Regions from separate parts of the Litoribrevibacter albus genome, predicted to be linked through region 1. Evidence: predicted binding sites of a transcription regulator. Region 1 holds the regulator's gene; the other holds the start of a gene.
What was found. Region 1 encodes sigma-54, which starts transcription at its own class of promoters, with help from an activator protein. Its sites were predicted from a motif close to TGGCACNNNNNTTGCTNT; they were not measured.
Positions count from the first base shown of each region.

Region 2: glnA (glutamate--ammonia ligase) is a predicted target of sigma-54. The motif match lies at 6,322-6,339, and genes of this name have one in related genera.

Region 1 covers NZ_BSNM01000011.1:430,454-438,528, forward strand. The annotation lists gene QQL66_RS08995 (MlaC/ttg2D family ABC transporter substrate-binding protein) at 1-209, opposite strand, end outside; gene QQL66_RS09000 (calcium/sodium antiporter) at 486-1,514, shown strand; gene QQL66_RS09005 (KpsF/GutQ family sugar-phosphate isomerase) at 1,574-2,545, shown strand; gene kdsC (3-deoxy-manno-octulosonate-8-phosphatase KdsC) at 2,555-3,079, shown strand; gene lptC (LPS export ABC transporter periplasmic protein LptC) at 3,115-3,690, shown strand; gene lptA (lipopolysaccharide transport periplasmic protein LptA) at 3,674-4,225, shown strand; gene lptB (LPS export ABC transporter ATP-binding protein) at 4,300-5,025, shown strand; gene QQL66_RS09030 (RNA polymerase factor sigma-54) at 5,198-6,787, shown strand; gene hpf (ribosome hibernation-promoting factor, HPF/YfiA family) at 6,945-7,232, shown strand; gene ptsN (PTS IIA-like nitrogen regulatory protein PtsN) at 7,299-7,745, shown strand; gene rapZ (RNase adapter RapZ) at 7,798-8,075, shown strand, end outside.
Region 2 covers NZ_BSNM01000027.1:73,905-81,979, forward strand. The annotation lists gene QQL66_RS20075 (methyl-accepting chemotaxis protein) at 1-1,107, opposite strand, end outside; gene pip (prolyl aminopeptidase) at 1,241-2,203, opposite strand; gene typA (translational GTPase TypA) at 2,512-4,329, opposite strand; gene thiI (tRNA uracil 4-sulfurtransferase ThiI) at 4,596-6,068, opposite strand; gene glnA (glutamate--ammonia ligase) at 6,460-7,866, shown strand; gene QQL66_RS20100 (DUF4124 domain-containing protein) at 7,990-8,075, shown strand, end outside.

The DNA of each region.
Region 1 (8,075 bases):
TCTTCATCAATAATATTCAATAACATCTGGGTTGTATTCCAGACCGCTTGTTCAGGCCCCGAGAACTTATTGATATCGACCACACCATTATCAACTTCTGTCTCAGACACAGATGCCTCAGCAGTCTGAGCACTCAACTCTACCGAAACAACAGCCAATACGCCCAACAACAATAAATGAACAAACTTAACCATATTTAAAAACCGCATTACTTTTTCTCCATGCATTTTTCAAAGCGCATCCAGGACAATCAACCATTTGATTCCCCTCGATTGCCATCTGAGTCATCCTTACCTCAAAAAAGCGCACTATTGTACCACCGATAAAGGTATCTATGAACAACTCTAACAACCTGAATCCGAAACGGAACTATTAGCCACTCTCAACGCCTAAAAGTTCGCTTAATCATCTGTAAATCTATACAATCAGCGCCGATTACAGATTCAAACACTACTTACTGATTTAACTCAGGAACACCGGGAATCATGCTCCTACCTCATATACTTGCTATTATTCTAGGACTCATTGCATTGGTCTGGAGTTCAGATCAATTTGTAAATTCTGCGGCCTCTGTTGCAAAACTGTTGGGCATGTCCACTTTGATGATTGGCCTGACGGTTGTCAGCTTCGGGACGTCTGCACCAGAAATCATGGTCGCCATTAACTCAGCCATCAATAATTCACCAGGTATTGCAGTAGGTAACGCAGTTGGTTCTAACATCGCCAACATTGGTTTAGTTCTTGGCATAACAGCACTAGTGTGTGCGCTTCCAATCCGTTCTGGGTTAATTAAACGTGAAGTCCCGCTTTTATTACTCGTTACAGGGATCACAGGTTTTCTGATGGCAGACCTCGAACTGACGGTAATCGACGGTATTGTGCTGCTTTCTCTTCTTCCCTTAACCCTATTCATTTTCCACAAGTTCTCCATTTCCTCTCATGAGGGTAGCGAGCATGACGTGGCCGAAGATGAGCTTGAAGAAGAAGTGGCTGATCTGCCAGAAATGACTACAGGAAAAGCATGGGTGTTACTCGTAGTTAGCTTGGTTGTACTAGTTGGTAGTGCTCACATGTTAGTCTGGGGCGCTTCAGGTGTAGCTAGAGAACTGGGCGTCAGCGAATTAGTCATTGGTTTAACCATTGTGGCCATTGGTACCAGCTTGCCAGAACTTGCAGCGTCCGTCGCCAGCGCTCTAAAAGGCCATCATGATTTAGCCATTGGCAATGTCATCGGATCAAACCTATTTAACCTTATGACCGTGCTATCAGTGCCTGGGTTAATCATAACCACATCGGTAGAACCTTTGGGCTTCACACGTGACTACTTCGTCATGTTGGCACTCACCGTAGCACTGGCATTTTTTATGTTCCTGAAATCGCGAACACCAGTCAGTGCGTCAAAAGGTTCAAGCACGCAAGAAAGTGGTAAACTAACTAAATTCCATGGCTTGCTGTTTTTAGGGGCGTACACCACCTACATGGTTCAGCTTTATTTAAGCAGCACTGCCAACTAATTTAATTATTCATAGTAAACAATCGTTTTTGACTATTCGTGTTGATGTTGGGACACCTCATGACTGATTTTGATTATATTTCTTCTGCACAAAGAACCTTATCCATTGAGGCTGATGCTGTAACTGCATTAAAAGACCGTCTTGGAAATGATTTCATTACCGCGTGTGAATTATTAATTAATTGCACTGGTCGCGTTGTCGTAACCGGTATGGGCAAATCAGGTCATATTGGTAAGAAGATGGCTGCAACCTTAGCCAGCACAGGCACACCGTCTTTCTTTGTTCATCCCGGGGAAGCAAGTCACGGTGATTTAGGCATGATCACACCTAATGATGTAGTGATCGCTATCTCCAACTCAGGTAACACCAGTGAAGTCGTTACCATTCTGCCACTGATCAAACGCATGCAAACGCCAATGATCAGCATCACCGGCAACCCGGCCTCTGCAATGGCAAAAGCCGCTGTGGTAAACCTGGATATATCAGTAAAAGAAGAAGCTTGCCCTCTTGGGCTTGCACCAACTGCCAGCACCACCGCAACATTAGCGATGGGCGATGCACTGGCCGTTGCTCTGCTAGAAGCGAAAGGTTTTACCCCTGAAGACTTTGCTTTCTCTCATCCAGGAGGAGCCTTAGGACGCCGTCTTCTTCTGAAAGTAGATGACCTAATGCATAAGGGTGATGACATCCCAACGGTCACACCAGACACATTGATCAAAGATGCCCTGTTGGAAGTCACCCGTAAAAAGCTTGGTATGACAGCCATTATCGATCCTAAGAAAGGCTTGGTCGGAGTATTTACCGACGGTGATTTGCGACGTGTTTTGGACAACGAAACCGACTTCCATAGCACATCAATTGAAGAAGTAATGACTTCTCCTGGCGTGCGTTGCCAGTCAGGTATTCTGGCGGCTGAAGCACTTAACATCATGGAAACTAAATCTATCAACGGTCTCTTTGTTACCGATGAAAATGACCAAGTGGTGGGTGCACTGAACATGCACGATTTATTAAAAGCAGGGATTATGTAGGAGCGGGTCATGACAGATGTATTTGAGCGAGCAAAAAAAATTAAGCTACTCTCGTGCGACGTAGATGGAGTCATGACCGACGGTGCATTATTGTTCACCTCTGAAGGCCAGGAAATCAAAGCCTTTAACATTCTGGATGGCCAAGGCATCAAAATGCTCCAAAACAGCGGTGTTAAAATCGCGATTATTACAGGCCGGACCTCAGCCATGGTAGAGAACCGGGCCAAAAACCTTGGCATTGATATTCTCTACCAAGGGAGAGAAGACAAAATCAACGCCATTCAAGACATTGCCAACGATCTTGGTTTGACTCTCGATCAGATTGCACACATTGGCGACGATTTACCTGACCTCCCTGTTATTCGCAAAGTAGGTCTGGGCGTTACCGTTCCGAACGGTGCCGATCTCGTCAAAGAACATGCACACCACTGTACAACGCGTGCAGGAGGTAAAGGTGCTGTCCGTGAACTCTGCGAACTGATCATGAAAGCTCAGGATACGCTCACTGCTGCTCACGAAGCCTATTTGCAATAGTCACTAGGTCTTCAGAGCGCCAAGAGCCAAACAGCATGATTACAAAAGAGAAGCTAATACAAATTTTCAAAATTGGGCCATTTATCCTTGCGGCCATTGCTTTGCTGTTTTGGCTCAACCTTCAGGAAGAGAATGCTTCCATTCAGACCTCCCGAACCAATATTACTGACGCACCCGATCTAACCTTAATTAACTCGTCCTCTAAACACTACGACGAAAACGGACAACAACAGTACCGTCTTACCGCCTCGAAGATCGATCACTACAAAGACGAACGAACAGCCGTTTTTCAACAGCCTAGATTATTTAACAATCAACAAGGTACCGAATGGACGGCCGAAGCAGAACAAGGCCAGGCAAACCTGGATTCCGATATCATCGTTCTTAAAGATCAGGTGAAAATTGATAGAAATACGGCCGACCAAACCGTTAGGCTACGCACATCAGAACTATCGATTGATACTAAGCAGAATATTGCAGAAAACGATGTTCTTACGGTCATTCATTCAGGCAACAGTTATATTGAAAGCAAAGGGTTTCAGACAAATCTCAATACCAATGAAACCCTATTGAAAGCAAATGTACGAGGGACGCATGACGTTCAAAAGTAAATTATCTATTGCAAGTTTTCTATTACTACTGATAAGCGCACCACTTTATGCGCTTCCGGAAGACAAGACTCAGCCGATTCAGTTAGAAGCAGACCAAGCAAAACTGAACAATGAAACAGGCATATCAGAATACCTAGGCAATGTTGTCATTATTCAAGGTACAGCACAGCTTCGAGCGGATAGAGTCATTCTTCACACTGCAAATAATGAAGTGGTTCGCATGGAAGCCTTTGGTTCGCCTGCCAAATACCAACAAATTCTACAGCCCAACGAACCGCCAACCCACATCGAGGGTAACACTTTAGACCTTAAGATTGCCGACCAATTAGCGGAAGTTACCGGCAACGGAAAAGTATTTAAAGGTGAAGACAAACTCTCCAGCGAAAAGATCACCTATTCGCTTAAAACAGGGGAGCTGAATGCAACCAAGAGCGAAAACAGTTCGGACAGTCGGGTTCGTTTCATTTTCCATCCGCCAGAAAAGAAAAGCGACAAATCCGCTTCACCTTCTACTGATCCTAAGCCACAACAATAGGGCCAATGGAGCAGAACAAACTTGGCTCGTTCCATTTAATCAGGACAGTTCCGAAAAATCAGGATAAGTAAACTATGAGTTGTCTCGAAGCCAGTCATCTTGCTAAAAGCTACAACAAACGCAAGATCATTAAAGATGTTTCACTGTCGGTAAAAAGTGGTGAAGTTGTTGGCTTACTCGGACCCAATGGCGCGGGTAAAACCACCTGTTTTTATATGATTGTCGGTTTGGTTCAGGCGGATCAGGGCAAAGTAACTATTGATGGCAAAGACATCACCCACTTTCCGATGCATGGGCGAGCAAAAGTTGGCTTAGGCTACCTTCCTCAGGAAGCCTCGATCTTCCGAAAGCTGACCGTCTCTGAGAATATCTACGGTATCCTCGAACTTCGAACCGACCTGTCCGAAAACGAGAAAAAAGAAAAACTGGAATACCTTCTTCAGGAATTCCACATCACCCACATCCGAGATTCATTAGGCATGAGCTTATCCGGTGGTGAACGCAGGCGCGCGGAAATAGCTCGCGCTCTGGCCACTGATCCCAAATTCATCCTTCTCGACGAACCCTTTGCGGGTGTTGATCCAATTTCCGTCAACGACATTCAAGGAATCATCAACCATCTCAAGGGACTTGGTATTGGCGTACTCATCACCGACCACAACGTACGAGAAACCTTAGGGATTTGTGATAAGGCTTATATCGTTGGGGAAGGACACATCATTGCAGAAGGGCAAAGCGAAGACGTCCTGAACAACCAGAAAGTGAAAGACATTTACTTAGGCGAGAATTTTAATATTTAATTAACGGCCTAATTTAGCCAGACAACCAGATACACAAATCAACACTTTCGGGATTATTTTGGTTTATACTTGGTTGCTAGTGGCAAAAAAATTGCTTGTGCGGTTTTCGGTAGATCATCAATAAGTACCAACCGCGCACGCTGAGTGAAAGCATAAGGATACGTTGTAATTTATGAAGACATCGCTTCAGCTCAAAATGGGGCAATCCCTAACTATGACGCCCCAGTTGCAACAGGCAATCAGACTGTTACAACTTTCTACTTTAGACTTACAACAGGAAATTCAACACGCATTGGAAAACAACCCAATGCTGGAAGTGGAAGAAGAGTTTGAACAAGCCTCTGCACCTTCCATTGAAGACCAGATGGCCGAAAAGCCATTGGATAATGATCCGTCGGACAATTCCTCCAATTCAGAATCACATGACTTTTCCAGTGATCTTGACGGTTCCAGTCATGAAGAGTACAGCCAGGACGAATTTAAAACGTCAGCTCACGAAGCCTCGGAAACCGACAGTGAATGGAATAATGACATTCCAGAAGACCTCACCATCGACACCGGCTGGGATGATATTTATCAACACACGCCAACGCAGGCATCGGCGCCGTCAGACGATGACGACTTTGATTTTGAATCCCGGAATTCTGTAACAGAAACGCTACAGGATCACCTTAATTGGCAGTTAAACCTAACGCCAATGACCGACGCCGATAAAATCATCGCTGAAAATATCATCGACGGCATCGACGACGATGGTTATCTTCACACCCCGATTGAAGACATCTGTGAAAGCGCCAACAAAGAATTAAACTTTGCTGAAGACGATGAAAACCGTATTGATACTGAAGAAGTTGAAGCCGTTCTTCACCTAATTCAACGCTTTGACCCGGTAGGCACAGGCGCACGAAGCCTACAAGAATGCTTACAAGTGCAACTTAATCAAATGCCTGCTGACACTCCTTACTTGTCAGAAGCAAAAATTGTTGTCCTTCGCTATCTGGAATTGTTAGGCAATAAAGATTTTGCCGGAATCATGCGAAAAGGCCGCATCAAAGAAGATGTGCTTAAAGAAATTATCAGTTTGATTCAAACTCTTCACCCTCGTCCTGGTGAACAAATCAATCAACAGACGCCGGATTACGTTGTCCCGGATGTGATTGTTCAAAAAGTAAATGGACGTTGGCGAGTTGATCTCAACCCAGAAATCACGCCTAAAATTCGCATCAACCCAAGTTATGCGTCTCTTATTCGACGAGCTGATTCCAGTGCAGACAACACCTTCCTTAAAGATCACATGCAAGAAGCAAAGTGGTTTTTAAAAAGCCTCCAAAGCCGTAACGAAACTCTTCTTAAGGTTGCAACCAAAATCATGGAGCACCAACGAGGGTTCCTGGACTATGGTGATGAAGCAATGAAGCCTTTGGTTCTGCATGATATTGCCGAAGCTGTCGAAATGCATGAATCCACCATTTCCCGTGTGACTACGCAAAAATACATACATACGCCTCGAGGTATTTTTGAGCTTAAATACTTCTTCTCAAGTCATGTAAGTACGTCATCGGGCGGTGAATGTTCCTCGACCGCTATCCGTGCAATTATTAAGAAACTTGTTGCTGCCGAAAACCCTAAAAAACCGCTCAGCGATAACAAAATCGCCACATTGCTGGGTGAGCAAGGGATTAAAGTTGCAAGAAGAACCATTGCCAAGTATCGGGAGGCAATGAACATCCCACCATCGAATGAACGTAAACGATTGGTTTAAAAATAGTTTTGTTCGAGAGAAGCGAATTGATACAGGTCATTGTATTCGATCCATGCTAGGACTATATTAAAGATGAAGGAGGCGCAGACCTCCTCCAGCAATTACAAACGTAGCTGGAATCTTTTGGACCACAGCATACAAATTTAAGGAGTCCTATATGCAAGTGAACATCAGTGGCCACCACCTAGATATTACTACCAACATTCGCGATTATGTCACTTCCAAATTAGACCGACTTGAGCGACACTATGACCAGATAACAAATGTTCAAGTTACACTGAGTATTGAAAAACAAAGACAATTGGCAGAAGCCAAGTTACATGTAACCGGTGGTGAAGTGTTTGCTAACGCTGAGCACGACGATCTTTATGCAGCGATTGACGCACTAACAGATAAACTAGATCGTCAGTTGATTAAACACAAAGAGAAATCTCAGTCTCGCTAACCTAAGTAAACATCGAAACGTTTAAACATGTAGCTTCGTTAAAAGAATTATTGACGAGCAACATTAATGGATTTATCAAGCATACTATCCAAAGAGCGCACCTTACGGTGCGCTTCCTGTCAGAGCAAGAAACGCACAATCGAAGAACTATCCAGTATTCTTTCAGAGCACATCCCCGGTCCTTCAGCGCATGAGATCTTTGATGCCTTAATTGAAAGAGAACGACTGGGCAGTACCGGACTCGGAGACGGCATTGGAATCCCCCATTGCAGACTTCCTTCCTGTGAAAAGCCAACCGGTGTACTTCTCGTTCTTGAAAGCCCTATCGATTTCGACTCTTTAGACAAACAAAAAGTAGATATCATTTTTGCTCTTGTTGTCCCACAAGAGGCAAACGATGATCACCTGGATATTCTGGCGACCATTGCAGGGAAATTCAGTCACCCGGAGTTTCGGGACAAACTGAGAGCCACAAGTTCAAACGAAGAACTGTTTCAAGTAATCACCAGTTGATATCTGACTATACTAATAAATGCCTCATACATCGGAGCACTAAGGAGAACCCATGAAATTAGTATTTGTAAGTGGTCGTTCCGGCTCCGGTAAGAGTTCCGCGCTTCATGCGCTTGAGGACTGCGGTTTTTATTGTGTCGATAACTTACCTGAACCTCTTCTTCTTCACTTACTTGATACGATTTCCGTTTCTCCAGACTTTGAAAAAACAGCGATCAGCGTCGACATACGAAACTTCGATGGCTCTCCTGACCAACTGACAAATACGCTCAAAACGCTAAAGCAAAAGAACATCCAGTATCAGATCATCTTTTTAGACAGCGACGAAGA
Region 2 (8,075 bases), on a different contig from region 1:
GTTAGCCAGATTATCAATGACTTGCACAGCGGAACCAATTTGATCGGTTAACTGTTCTATATCGGTAATGGATGCATTCAACACCCCCTGTCCCGCCTTGGTTCGGTCATTTGCTGCCTGCGCTCGCTCTGCCGCATCCGAAGCATTTTCAGCCATACTGACAGATACTTGATGCATCTCCTGAGCGGCCGTCGCAACCAGTTCTGTATCGCTCTTTTGCCGGGAAACACATTCTATTGATCGAGTGCTGTTCTCTCCCAAGTTTCCGGTCGCTTGCGTAAGCTCAATTACTCCCTGTTTTACATCAGCAACCAGTTCATGGATCTTGGTCACAAATGAATTGAAGTAAATCCTTAATTCCGTAATTTCATCTTTGCCAGCAAGTGATAATCTCTTGGTCAGATCCCCCTCTCCTTCGGCAATATCTTTAAAAGCCGCCGCAGTGGTAGCCAAAGGATTGGTGATACTCCGAGTAACCATAATCACAATCGCAACAGCCAAAATAACCACAATGGCAGCAATCATTAGCATCTGGACGAATGCAACACCAAAAATCTCTTCTACATCATCCAGATAAATACCGGAGCCAATCACCCATCCCCAGGCAGGAAAGCCTTTAACATAGGAAATTTTTTCTACCGGCTCATCTTTGCCTGGTTTTGGCCAAAGATATGGTACAAAGCCGCTACCCGACTTTTTCACCACATTGACCATATCCACAAATAGAAAGGTGCCTTCAGGATCTTTGAAACCAGAAACATCTTTTCCATCCAAGGCTGGCTTAATAGGATGCATGACCATCTTTAGATCCATGCTATGAATCCAAAAATAGTCATTTTCTTCGTATCTTAAATCCCGAATCGTCGCCATAGCCAACTCTTTAGCATCTGACTCACTGATCCGACCAGACTGGGCATCTTTATAGAAGTGATCGATCACATGCCATGCTGACTCAACAACATGCCTTGTCTTTTCATAGCGATCTTCCAGTAACTGGCTTTTGTATTGACTGGAAACCGATAGGGTATAGAAGATAAACCCTATGGTTATAATGACTGGGAGTGCCCACAGTCGATGAGAGATTTTAAATTGTCTTAAAAAGTGCATAGAAAGCTACCTCTACCCTCAGCTTTCCATTAAGACTAGCCAATTTTTTTCAGCAGGATACTCAAAAGTTCAGATTTTATTGACTTAGTTCAATACTTTAAAACAGCCTTACAGATAGACCCTCACTATTGGTCTATTCTTTATCTTCTTTCAAGCGGCGGTACATTTCATCGGTAGCACGAACCAAGGCATCGGTAAGTGGCGCATCCATCGCAGAATGACCGGCTTCACGAACAATCAACAACGTGGAGTTAGGCAATGCATCATGTAAGGCTTGCGCGTTGTCCATACAACACACAATATCGTACCGACCATGTATGATCGTGATTGGCATATCCTGAATTTTATCGCAGTTATCAATTAACTGGTTCTGCTCAAGAAAACCTCGATGTTTGAAGTAATGAACACACATCGTTGCCATGGATAATGCGAAATGAGGATCAATGAAATGATCCACAACACTTTGGTTTGGCTTTAATGTAGAGCAGCTGCCTTCCCATTTACACCAGGCTTTTGCCGCAGCCATACGCGCCAGTTCATTACCGCCAGTGATCATATCGTAATAAGCACTCAACATGTCATCACGTTGTTCCTCAGGAACAGCTTCAAGAAACCCTTTCCAATGATCTGGAAAAATTCGGCTAGCACCCTGCTGATACAGCCAATCAATATCCTCATCACGACACAAGAAAATACCACGAAGGATCATGGCCTGTACTCGCTTTGGATACACCTGGGCATAAGCCAGGCTTAACGTAGATCCCCAGGAACCACCAAACAACACCCATTGCTCCACACCCAAAGTTTCACGTATGTGCTCAATATCCTGAATCAAAAGCTCAATGGTATTCTCTTTAATTTCCGCATGCGGCGTAGAACGACCGGCACCTCGCTGATCAAAAAGTACAATGCGATAGTGCTCAGGATCGAAAAATTGACGTTGAAAAGGTTCACAACCCGCACCTGGCCCACCGTGAACAACCAACACAGGTATTCCATCTCGGTTTCCACATTCTTCTACATGCAGAGTATGTAATTCAGAAACCTGAAGTGCATGCTCTGCATAGGGCTTTATTTCCGGGTAGAGGGTGTGCATTAACTCATTCCTTGATCAATAGTTACATTTATTACCGCAACGCAATTATTACCGCAACGCAATCAGAACCTGTCACTCAGCAGGAATATACAGGGCAGACTAAAAGCAGACATAAGGCTTACACCGAAAGCCTAAAGACATAAGTTTAGAGCAAATCTGACACACTGTTTTGAACTGAAGCAGTTTTATTCCCGTTTCTGAACGCAACGCATAAAAAAGCCGCATAACCTGGACGGTCATACGGCTCTTTATAACAGGAGATTATGACTACTTTTTGAACGTCATACTCTCACTCAAGAAGCTATAACTTACTTCTTGCTGCGGCTTTCACGCTTACGTTCATGTTCTTTCAAGAACTTTTTACGAAGACGGATGCTGTTTGGAGTTACTTCTACCAACTCATCATCTTCAATAAACTCAAGCGCTTGTTCCAGAGTCATCTTAACTGGCGGCGTTAGCTGGATGTTTTCATCCGTACCAGACGCACGAACGTTGGTTAGCTGCTTGCCTTTAGTCGGGTTAACCACTAGATCGTTGTCACGACTGTGAAGACCAATGATCATACCTTCGTACACTTCAATGTTTGGATCGATAAATAGACGACCACGCTCTTGAAGCGTAAACAATGCATAACCAAGTGCCTTACCTTGTACCATAGACACCAATACACCATTGATACGACTGGTCACATCACCTTGTTTCACTGGGCCCCAGTGATCAAAGATACTGGTCAAGATACCGCTACCAGAGGTCAACGTCATGAACTGGTTACGGAAGCCAATCAAACCGCGAGACGGCATGATGAATTCCATACGAACACGACCTTTACCGTCTGGAACCATGTTGGTCATTTCTGCTTTACGGTAACCGAACTCTTCCATGATTGAACCTTGGTGCTGATCTTCAACGTCAACAACCACAGCCTCAAACGGCTCTTCAATTTGACCATTCACTTCACGCTGAACAACTTCAGGACGAGAAATACCCATCTCAAAGCCTTCACGACGCATGGTTTCAATCAATACAGACAAGTGAAGTTCACCACGACCAGACACTCTGAATTTCTCTGGCGTATCACCTTGCTCTACACGAAGCGCAACGTTGTGAATCAATTCTTTCTCAAGACGCTCTGCAATGTTACGACTGGTTAGCAACTTACCGTCCAAACCAGCAAACGGAGAGTCGTTCACCTGGAACGTCATGCTTACTGTTGGTTCATCAACAGACAACGCAGGCAATGCTTCTGGTGTAGAAGGATCACAGATAGTATCTGAAATACCTAAACCGTCGATACCAGTGATACAAACAATGTCACCTGCCGTCGCCTTTTCAACTTCAACACGCTCAAGACCCATGTAGCCCATAAGCTTCAAGATCTTACCGTTACGAGTCTTACCTTCACGATCCACAACCGTTACTTGTGAACCTGGCTTCATAGTACCGCGAGTGATACGGCCAACACCGATAACACCTAGGTAGTTAGAGTAATCTAGCGCTGATACTTGCATTTGAAGTGGGCCATCAATGTCCACATCTGGTGCAGGTACTTTATCAACAATCATTTCAAATAATGGTGTCATGTCATCTGCAAGATCGTCTGGATCAAGACCAGCAAAACCATTTAATGCAGACGCATAAATCACTGGGAAGTCCAACTGCTCATCAGTTGCACCCAAGCTATCAAACAAATCAAACACCTGATCCATTACCCAATCAGGACGAGAACCTGGACGGTCGATTTTGTTAATAACAACGATTGGCTTCAAGCCTTGCTCAAACGCCTTTTGCGTAACGAAACGTGTTTGAGGCATAGGACCGTCTACAGCATCAACCAATAGACATACGCAATCCACCATAGAAAGAACACGTTCTACTTCACCACCAAAGTCGGCGTGTCCCGGTGTGTCTACGATATTGATGTGGTAATCATTCCATTCGATAGCCGTGTTTTTCGCAAGAATCGTGATGCCACGCTCTTTTTCTTGGTCGTTTGAGTCCATGATGCGCTCTGCACCTTGGTCTTTGCGGTCCAACGTCCCTGATTGCTGAAGCAATTTATCAACAAGCGTCGTTTTACCGTGGTCAACGTGCGCGATAATAGCAACGTTTCTTAATCTCTGTATCAAAGGAATCTCCAGAACAATATCGTTACCCCGATCTAGTTTATGGGGCAGGATTGCTTGTAAGACTTCAGATTTTTAGGCCTAAAGCGGTCATTTCGCGCGCATTTTACATGCTTTTGAAGGCTATTAACATAGGGGATTGGTTAATATAAACACAGCCGATTTTTAGTCGATAAAAGTCAACAAAATAAAGTGGTCCAGGCTGTATTCCAGCCAATAAAAAACGGCCTCAGTTGGGCCGTCTTTTGGATCACGCACTTATATACACGCTACTTTTCTTTTTTAAATACTTTCACATTGGTATAACCATCGGCTTGTAATTGCTGCGCGTGCAACTGACTCATCACTCCACGATCACAATACAATAGATATTCTGTCGTTAAGCTCTTTTCCTTGAAAGTGGTATGCAATTTATAAAAAGGAATTTTCTCAACGGTCATTCCATCAAGCTCTAATGGAGATTTCTCCTCTTCATCCGGATGACGAATATCAATAACCACCGTCTCACCAGACGCTAATTGATCAGAAAGAACAGAGACCTCTTCCACTTTTACATCTTGATTGAAGTCTTCCACCACATTCTTAATGTGCTGAATCACCATCTCATCAAGCGCCTTGTCCAAAACAGTGAAGTCAAACTTCTCTTCCACTTCCAGTACACGCTTCATCGAAGCTTTCGTTGTAGGCCTGTCAGAAATCACACCGCAATATTCCGGCATATTAGCAGCAAACTCATAAGTGCCAATTTGAGTCGCAATATCAACAATTTCCTGCTTGTGAGTCGTCACCAACGGTCTTAACACCAAGGTATCTGTTACACGATCAATCACTGACAAGTTCTTTAGCGTTTGACTGGACACCTGAGCGACACTTTCGCCCGTCACAATCGTATCCAACTCCATCTTCTCAGCGACTGCACTTGCAGCTCTATACATCATGCGCTTCAACACTACGCCCATATAGGAGTTGTCTACATTTTGAAGAATCTCAGCAACAACGCCCTCAAAAGGAACACTGACAAACTTAACACCATGCGAGCTCCCGAACTTCTCCCAAATATAGTGCGAGACTTCTTTCACACCCAACTCGTGTGCCTTCCCGCCTAGATTGAAGAAACAGAAGTGCGTTTTAATACCACGACGCATAGTTAAATAGCTGGCAACCGTAGAATCGAAACCACCCGACATCAATGACAATACTGACTCTTGAGAGCCGATAGGAAAGCCACCCAATCCAGCATACTTTTGATCCACTAAATAAAGATGCTTATCCCGGATCTCGATATTTACCTGAACCTCAGGATTTTTCAGATCAATTCCTTTCGCATTACAATGCTGGCGTAAGCCCCCACCAATGTATCGCTCAGCATCAATGGATTTAAAATCGTGCTGACCTGCTCGCTTTACCCGCACACAGAGCGTCTTTCCTTCAATGGATGCACCGTAGAGCGTTTTTGCCTTCTCAAGCGTGTCATCAAAGCTTTCATAAGCGTATTTCTGAACACTCAGAAAGTGAGCAATCCCCGGAATATGGCCAAGCGACTCGGTTACCTGATCTATAACATCTTGCTGATCAGTACCCGTTTCAACCTCCACACTGTCCCACTGCCCTGACACTTTCAAATCAGGATCAATACGTTTTAAAACGTTCCGTAAATTCGCCTTCAATTGCTTAATTAATTGCTTGCGAACCGGACGACTTTTAATAGTAATTTCAGGGAACAGTTTAATGATGTACTTCATGAGAAGGCTTATACCGAAGAAAAAAGAAGCGGCGATTATACCTGAGCGATTCGAGAGGCACAAAACCACCTCCGCAAGCCAGACAGCCACTCGTCTAAAAGGCTTTTTTCAAGGAACACAAGCATGCACCAAATAACAGCATAAGCACCATATTAGTGCACGATAAAAACAGCTTGCACTAATAAAAAGCATAGCTATAGTAGCTTCATCGGGCGAATGCAGTAATCTTGCGGTTTAGCGCAATTAAAGTTAATGGCACACCATTTGCTTTAGAAGAAACACAAGATACGGGTACTCCCGAAATCTAAAGGATTAATGCTGGTTCGCTTCTTATATGAGCCTCCGCTCATTAAGAACGCACCGGTTAAATTTATGTGTAGCGGAGAGACAAATGTCTAGCAATACAATTGAGCTAATGAAAGAGCATAATGCGAAGTGGGTTGACCTTCGTTTTACTGACACGCACGGTAAAGAGCAGCACGTTACGATTCCTGCGACCGAAGTTGGCGAAGAGTTCTTCGAAAACGGTCAAATGTTCGATGGTTCTTCTATTTCTGGTTGGAAAGGCATCAACGAATCAGACATGATTCTTATGCCAGACGACGAAACGCCTGTACTTGATCCTTTTACTGAAGAAGTAACTGTTAACTTGCGTTGTGACATCATCGAGCCTTCTACTATGCAAGGTTACGAGCGTGACCCACGTTCTGTTGCTAAGCGCGCTGAAGCATACCTACAGTCTACTGGCCTAGGTGACACTGCGTTCTTCGGTCCTGAGCCTGAATTCTTCATCTTCGACAGCGTTAAGTGGAAAGCTGACATCTCTGGTGCAAGCTACTCTATCGAATCTGAAGAAGCTGACTGGTCTACTCACGCAGATTTCGAAGGCGGTAACACAGGTCACCGTCCACGCGTTAAAGGCGGTTACTTCCCAGTTCCACCAATCGACTCTTGCTACGAAATCCGTACTGCAATGTGTGCTGCTCTTGAAGCAATGGGCCAAGACGTTGAAGTACACCACCATGAAGTTGCGACTGCTGGTCAGAACGAAATCGGTGTTCGTTTCAACACACTAGTTAAGAAAGCTGACGAAGTTCAGATTCTTAAGTACTGCGTACACAACGTTGCTCACATGTATGGCAAAACTGCTACCTTCATGCCTAAGCCACTAGTAGGTGATAACGGTTCTGGTATGCACGTTCACCAATCTTTCTGGAAAGACGGCGAAAACCAATTCGCTGGTGACGCGTATGCAGGCCTAAGCGAAACTGCTCTTTACTACATCGGTGGTATTATCAAGCACGCTCGCGCACTTAACGCTTTCACTAACGCTTCTACTAACTCTTACAAGCGTCTTGTTCCAGGTTTCGAAGCTCCAGTTATGCTAGCTTACTCAGCGCGTAACCGTTCTGCTTCTATCCGTATTCCATATGTTGCATCTCCAAAAGGTAAGCGTATTGAAGCTCGCTTCCCTGATCCAACCGCTAACCCATACTTGGCATTCGCAGCTATGCTTATGGCTGGCCTTGACGGTGTTAAGAACAAGATCCACCCTGGTGACCCAGCGGATAAAGACTTGTACGATCTTCCAGCAGAAGAAGCAGCAGCTATTCCTACTGTTGCTGAAAGCTTCGAGCAAGCACTTACAGCTCTTAGCGAAGATCGCGACTTCTTGAAAGAAGGCGGTGTATTCTCCGATGACATGATCGATGCGTACATTGAGCTTAAGAAACAAGACGTTGAGCGTTTGAACATGACTACTCACCCAATTGAGTTTGACATGTACTACTCTGTTTAATCTGTCCTTACGATAGATTGAGCTAAAAAAGCCTCCCACTGGGAGGCTTTTTATTTGCTATGCTAAAATCAGTTTTTATAAGATGATAGCCTTTCCCATTTTTGAGTAGACAGTTGATTTGCCATGAAAAATTCCGTTATTTTTACATCAGTATTGGCACTGGCATTAACGTGCACCAATACAGTGCACGCCAAAGTCTACAAATGGGT